DNA from 2 places in the Mesorhizobium sp. P2_F8 genome. Region 1 is predicted to be linked to the other one. Evidence: predicted binding sites of a transcription regulator. Region 1 holds the regulator's gene; the other holds the start of a gene.
The links. Region 1 encodes HrcA, which represses chaperone genes, less so after heat shock. Its sites were predicted from a motif close to GTTAGCACTCNCNNNNNGNGAGTGCTAAC; they were not measured.

Region 1 (3,408 bases):
TCGCGCTGCCCTCGGCAAGGCGATAGACGCGGATCTGGTTGGCTTCGCTGTCGGCGACGAACAGGTCGCCATTCGGCGCGGTGCGCACGACGCGCGGATTGTCGATGCCCGACGCGATCAGCTCGGCCGAAAAGCCCGGCGGCAATTTCAGCTCGGCGTCCGCCGGCCGGTCGGCGAGGCCGGCGCCGTTCGAGGCGGATTTGGTGACATAAGGCCTGGGCAGGTCTTGCGGCTTGATCAGGCGGCGCACCCCAGGCCTGTCGGCACGCCAGTCGCCGAAGGCGGCGGCACCCCTCAGTACCGGCTGCTCCGCTTGCTGGGCCAATGCAGCCGTCGTGAGAAACAGTGCGGCAGGAAACGCCAACCAAGCCAACCGGATCATTCTGTCCTCCACCTTGTCGCGAAGGAATCAACGGCCTGTTTGTTCCTCGGTTCCACCTCACACGATGAGCTGAAGTGAAACGGTCTCCAGCCTCAGGTGCCGGCGGCGTAGAAATCGTCGTCGAGGCGCTTTTCCAGTGCGACGAGATCGGCCGGCAGCGGCAGGCCCATGGCGCGCATTTCCTGCAGTTTCTCGCGCAACTGCTCCTGGATTTCGTGCTGGTCCTCCGGCTGGTTGACCATTTCCTCGAGCAACAGACTGATCCGGGCCTTGAATTCTTCGAGCGCCATCGTCGTCTCCTCGGTTACCCAGTTCAACGCAGCATGCGGGAAATCAGCTGCGCCGTATAGTCGACCATTGGCACGATGCGGGCATAGTTGAGCCGGGTCGGGCCGATGACGCCGAGTGCGCCGACGACGCGGGCGTCCTTGTCGCGATAGGGCGCGACGACCAGCGACGAGCCCGACAGCGAAAACAGCTTGTTTTCCGAACCGATGAAGATGCGCACGCCCGATCCCTGTTCGGCCAGGTCAAGCAGCTGGATCAGCCCATCCTGCGTCTCCATGTCCTCGAACAGGTGACGCAACAGTTCGATGTCGGCCTGGGCGGTGACGTTTTCGAGCAGGTTGGCGCGGCCACGCACGATGAGCCGCGCCGGCAGGCCGCTCTCGGCGCCGGCCCACACCGCCAGCCCCTTCTCGACCAGGTCTTGCGACAGCGTGTCGAGCGCGGCCCTGGTCTCCTCCTTGATGCGGGCAATCTCGATCCGCGCCTCGGCCAGCGTGCGGCCGCGAATATGGGCGTTGAGGAAATTCGAGGCTTCATGCAACTGCGAGACGGTGATGCCGGCCGGCAACTCGACGACGCGGTTTTCGACGTCGCCGTTTTGCGACACCAGCACCGCCAGCGCCTTGGTCGGCTCGAGCTGGATGAATTCGATGTGCTTCAGTGCCACCTCGTTCTTGGCGGCCAGCACCAGGCCGGCGCCTCGCGACATGCCCGACAGCATCTGGCTGGCCTCGGTCAGCATGTGTTCCAGCGTCGCACCCGAGCCGGACGCGCGCACCTGCGCCTCGATGGTGCGGCGCTCCTCGTCGGAGAGGTCGCCGAGTTCCATGAAGGCATCGACGAAGAAGCGCAGGCCGGCCTGCGTCGGCAACCGGCCGGCGGAAATGTGGGGGGCATAGATCAGGCCGAGATGCTCGAGGTCGCTCATCACGTTGCGGATGGTGGCGGGCGACAGTGAGGACGGCAGGATGCGCGACAGGCTGCGTGATCCCACGGGTTCGCCGTCCTTCAGGTAGGAATCGACGATGCGCCGGAAGATGTCGCGCGAACGCATGTCGAGCGACTGCAGCGCAGGCGACAGCAGACTGGGTTCGGCAACTGCCTTGGTCATTAGGCCAAAAACCTCCGGCCCAAGGATATAGACTTCACCATGGTCCGCGCAACCCACGTGGCTGAAGTCAGATCACCCGGGTGTCTGAAGTCAGATCACCGGCCATTTTCCTTTGCGCCACGCGCCCCATGTGGTTACAAGCCGGCCAAGAATCCGAAAAATGACGGGAAAGAAGCCTGAATGCGCCCCTCCAAACGCCAATTCGACGAAATGCGCGCCATCTCCTTTGAGCGCGGCGTCTCCAAGCATGCAGAAGGCTCATGCCTGGTGAAGTTCGGCGACACCCATGTCCTGTGCACCGCCAGCCTCGAGGAGAAGGTGCCGGGCTGGATGCGCAATTCCGGCAAGGGCTGGGTCACGGCGGAATACGGCATGCTGCCGCGCTCGACCGGCGAGCGCATGCGCCGCGAGGCTTCCGCCGGCAAGCAGGGCGGCCGCACGCTGGAAATACAGCGGCTGATCGGCCGCTCCTTGCGCGCCGTGGTCGACCTGCAGGCGCTGGGCGAGCAGCAGATCACCGTCGACTGCGACGTCATCCAGGCCGATGGCGGCACCCGTACGGCCTCGATCACCGGCGGCTGGGTGGCGCTGTATGATTGCCTGCGCTGGATGGAAGCCCGCCAGATGGCCAGCGTCGCCAAGGTGCTGAAGGACCATGTCGCTGCGATTTCCTGCGGCATCCATGACGGCCAGCCGGTCATCGATCTCGACTATCTCGAGGATTCCTCGGCCGGCACCGACGCCAATTTCGTCATGACCGGCAAGGGCGGCATCGTTGAGATCCAGGGCACCGCCGAGGGCGAGCCCTTTTCTGAGGACCAGTTCGCCGACCTGATGGGCCTGGCCAAGAAAGGCATCCAGCGCCTGGTCAGCCTGCAGCAGATGGCGGTGGTTTAGAGACGGGGCGCCACGTGATTCCCTCCGCCATCCTGGAATCGGCTCTCTACGTCACCGACCTCGACGCTGCTGAGAAGTTCTACACCGATATCCTCGGCCTCGACATGCTCGGCAAGGTCGACGGCAGGCACCTCTTCTTCCGCTGCGGACCGGGCGTATTGCTCATCTTCAACGCCGAGGCGACAAAAGTGCCGCCCGCGCCCGATGCGAGACTGAAAGTGCCGCCGCACGGCGCGGTCGGCGAGGGTCATCTCTGTTTTGCGGCCAGCGCCGACGAGATCGAGCGCTGGAAAGCGCATCTCGAGGCGAAGAAGATCGCCATAGAAAGCGAATTTGAATGGCCGCAAGGCGGGCGTTCGATCTATATACGCGACCCCTCGGGCAATTCGATCGAATTCGCCGAGCCACGGATCTGGGGCATATAATGCATTCGCCAACCATTCACTCGCTCGATGGAAAAAAGATCGTCGTCGCCAGCCACAATGTCGGCAAGCTGCGCGAGTTCGCCGACCTGATGGGGCCGTTCGGCTTCGAAGCGAAATCGGCCAAGGACTATGGCCTGCCGGAGCCGGACGAGACCGGCACCACCTTCGAGGAGAACGCGTACATCAAGGCATTTGCCGCCGCCCAGGCCACCGGCCTGCCGGCGCTGTCGGATGATTCCGGCCTGTGCGTCGACGCGCTCGACGGCGCGCCCGGCGTCTACACCGCCGACTGGGCCGAAACCCCC
Region 2 (3,408 bases), on a different contig from region 1:
ATCATGTCGCCATACTCGCCGGTCTGGGCGTTGTAACCGAAGGTCGCGCCCTTGTTCTCAAGGATCTTGCCGGCAACGATCGATGCTTCCGCACCGGCGTTCGCCGCGATCTGGCGGGCCGGAGCCTGCAGTGCACGACGAACGATGTTGATGCCAGCGGCCTGGTCGGCATTGGCGCCGGTGGCCTTGATGTTGGCCGAAGCGCGCAGCAGGGCGACGCCGCCGCCTGCAACGATGCCTTCTTCCACGGCCGCGCGGGTCGCGTTGAGGGCGTCATCGACGCGGTCCTTCTTTTCCTTGACTTCGACTTCCGTCGCGCCGCCGACGCGGATCACCGCAACGCCGCCCGCGAGCTTCGCGAGACGTTCCTGCAGCTTCTCCTTGTCGTAGTCCGAGGTGGTCTCTTCGATCTGCTGCTTGATCTGGGCAACGCGGCCCTGGATCTCGGCCTTCTTGCCGGCGCCGTCGACGATGGTGGTGTTCTCCTTGGAGATCGACACCTTCTTGGCGCGGCCGAGCATGTTGAGGCCGACGTTCTCGAGCTTGATGCCGAGGTCTTCCGAAATGACCTGGCCACCGGTGAGGATGGCGATGTCTTCCAGCATGGCCTTGCGGCGATCACCGAAGCCCGGCGCCTTGACGGCGGCGATCTTCAGGCCGCCACGCAGCTTGTTGACGACCAGCGTGGCCAGAGCCTCGCCTTCGACGTCTTCCGAGATGATGAGCAGCGGCTTCGAGGTCTGCACGACGGCTTCGAGAACCGGCAGCATGGCCTGAAGGTTGGAGAGCTTCTTCTCGTGCAGGAGGATGTAGACGTCCTCGAGCTCGGCAACCATCTTGTCGGCGTTGGTGACGAAGTAGGGGCTGAGGTAGCCGCGGTCGAACTGCATGCCTTCGACGACTTCGAGTTCGGTCTCGGCGGTCTTGGCTTCCTCGACCGTGATGACGCCCTCGTTGCCGACCTTCTGCATCGCTTCCGCGATCATCTTGCCGACCGACTCGTCGCCATTGGCCGAGATCGTGCCGACCTGGGCAACTTCCTCGGAGGTCTTGATCTTCTTGGCAGCCTTGCCAAGCGCCGCGACGACTTCGGTCACGGCCAGATCGATGCCGCGCTTCAGGTCCATCGGGTTCATGCCTGCGGCAACCGACTTGTGGCCTTCCTGGACGATCGACTGCGCCAGAACGGTCGCGGTCGTGGTGCCGTCGCCGGCAATGTCGTTGGTCTTCGAAGCAACTTCGCGGACCATCTGCGCGCCCATGTTTTCGAACTTGTCCTCGAGCTCGATTTCCTTGGCGACGGTGACGCCGTCCTTGGTGATGCGCGGGGCGCCGAACGACTTGTCGATAACGACGTTGCGGCCCTTGGGGCCGAGCGTGACCTTCACCGCGTCGGCGAGGATGTTGACGCCGCGCAGCATGCGCTCGCGGGCATCACGGGAGAATTTTACGTCTTTGGCAGCCATTTTTAACTCCTGGCAAGGGCTTGGATTGAGCCCGGGAATTCAGTTGACGGAAAGTGCTGATATCAGCCGATGATGCCCATGATGTCGGATTCCTTCATGATCAGAAGGTCTTCGCCATTGAGCTTGACTTCGGTGCCCGACCACTTGCCGAACAGGATGCGGTCGCCGGCCTTGACGTCCAGCGGGACAAGCTTGCCGGCTTCGTCACGAGCGCCGGAGCCGACAGCGATGATCTCGCCTTCCTGCGGCTTTTCCTTTGCCGTATCGGGGATGATGATCCCGCCGGCGGTCTTGGATTCGGATTCGACCCGGCGAACGACCACGCGGTCATGAAGCGGGCGGAACTTCGACTTTGCCATTTTTTCTTCCTCGATGAGAACGGTGAGAACAGTTCCTCCGTCCGGCGACGCCGGACATATGGTTAGCACTCACCAATGGCGAGTGCTAACGTGGCGCTGAAATAGGCCGCCGGCCTGCCAGAGTCAAGGCGCGACACGCTGTTGAAACACGCGAAATTCGCATGAGGCGGCGGCTAGAGAAAGAGCCGCAACTGAGTGTGGATGATCGACCGGTAATCCTCGATGGTTTGCCGACTTTCCGCTTCGCCATCGGCAAGCGCCAGGCGCACCACACCACCGGCTAGCTGGAAGATCAGCAGAACGATGCGTTCGAACTGCTCGCGCTTCTCGGGGGCGAGCAGGGGACTGACGCGGTCGCAGAACATCTTGGCTTGATGCCGGGTTTCGGCGATGTCGAGATTCTTGAGCGCCTTGTCGGCCTGGATGGCGTTCTGCAAATCCTGGATGGCCGGATCGCCGGCGACACGGCTGTGATAGTCGTCAAGCAGCCGGTCGGCCGCCACGATCACGTCCTTGGCTTCGCGGATGTCGCTGATGATCGCTGTCAGCCGCGTGCGGCTGACCTCGGAAAACCGCTCGTAGAGCATTGCCAGGATCGCCGACTTGTTGGGAAAGTAATGGTAGACGGTGGCGATCGGTCCGCCCGCCAGCATGCCGACCTCCTTCATGGTCACGGCGTCGATGCCCTTTTCGCCGATCAGCCGCATGGTTGTCGACAGGATCGCGTCGATGCGCTCGCGGCTGCGCTCCTGCTTGGGTTTGCGCCTGGGTTCGGTGGCTGTTCGCGTTGCTTCCATCATGCACGGGTCTTTCGCACGAGTTTCCAAATTCTGATTGACAAAAAATATGATCAAGTATCAGTTTCTGAAATACTGACAGGTTGTCAGTTTTTTTGCCGCACGGCAAGGACGTTGGGAGGCGCCTTTGACTTCGACAGATACCGGGCACACCGGAAGCGGCGACTGGCTGGTCGGCAATCCCACCGGCAGGCAGCTCGCCTCGGCGCTGTGGATCGGTTCGGTCGGCCTGCTCATTCTCGGACTGCAACCGGTGCTGCTCGGCGCCCTTTTCACCGAGGGCCATGTCAGCGGCGATGAGCTGGCGCTGGTCGCCACCGCCGAGATGATCGCCATTGCCATCGGCTCGGCAATCGTGGCGATGCTGCTTTCGGCCCACAACATGCGCTGGAAAAGTGCGGCCCTCCTGCTCCTGTTGGCGCTGGCGAATGTTTGGACGGCCTATGCCGCCGGCGCCAACATGCTGATTGCGGCTCGCGCCCTGGCAGGCCTGGCCGAGGGCGGCCTGGTGGCGGTCGCCACCGAACTCATTGCCCGCTCGCGGCGGGCCGAGCGCATCGGCGGTTATTTCGTCACCATGCAGACGCTGGCGCAATGCGCGCTTGCCCTGCTGCTAGCGCTCTATGTCATCCCGGCAGCCGGGTCGGCGGGCGGCTTCATCGTTCTCGCCGTCGTCTGCGTTGCCTCGGTGGCGGTCGCCTTCACCGTTCCCAGTGACTATGCCGATCTGCCCAAGGAAGAGAATCTGGCCAATGTGCTGACGGTCCCCTCGATGACTGCGCTGCT

Region 2: groES (co-chaperone GroES) is a predicted target of HrcA. The motif match lies at 1,887-1,915, and genes of this name have one in related genera.

Annotation. Positions count from the first base shown of each region.
Region 1 covers NZ_JBFUFB010000009.1:281,727-285,134, forward strand. Annotated here, with positions in the region: gene AC1DZP_RS23155 (PQQ-dependent sugar dehydrogenase) at 1-382, opposite strand, end outside; gene AC1DZP_RS23160 (hypothetical protein) at 475-672, opposite strand; gene hrcA (heat-inducible transcriptional repressor HrcA) at 696-1,781, opposite strand; gene rph (ribonuclease PH) at 1,962-2,678, shown strand; gene AC1DZP_RS23175 (VOC family protein) at 2,693-3,103, shown strand; gene rdgB (RdgB/HAM1 family non-canonical purine NTP pyrophosphatase) at 3,118-3,408, shown strand, end outside.
Region 2 covers NZ_JBFUFB010000010.1:209,381-212,788, forward strand. Annotated here, with positions in the region: gene groL (chaperonin GroEL) at 1-1,466, opposite strand, end outside; gene groES (co-chaperone GroES) at 1,529-1,825, opposite strand; gene AC1DZP_RS24730 (TetR/AcrR family transcriptional regulator) at 1,999-2,625, opposite strand; gene AC1DZP_RS24735 (MFS transporter) at 2,750-3,408, shown strand, end outside.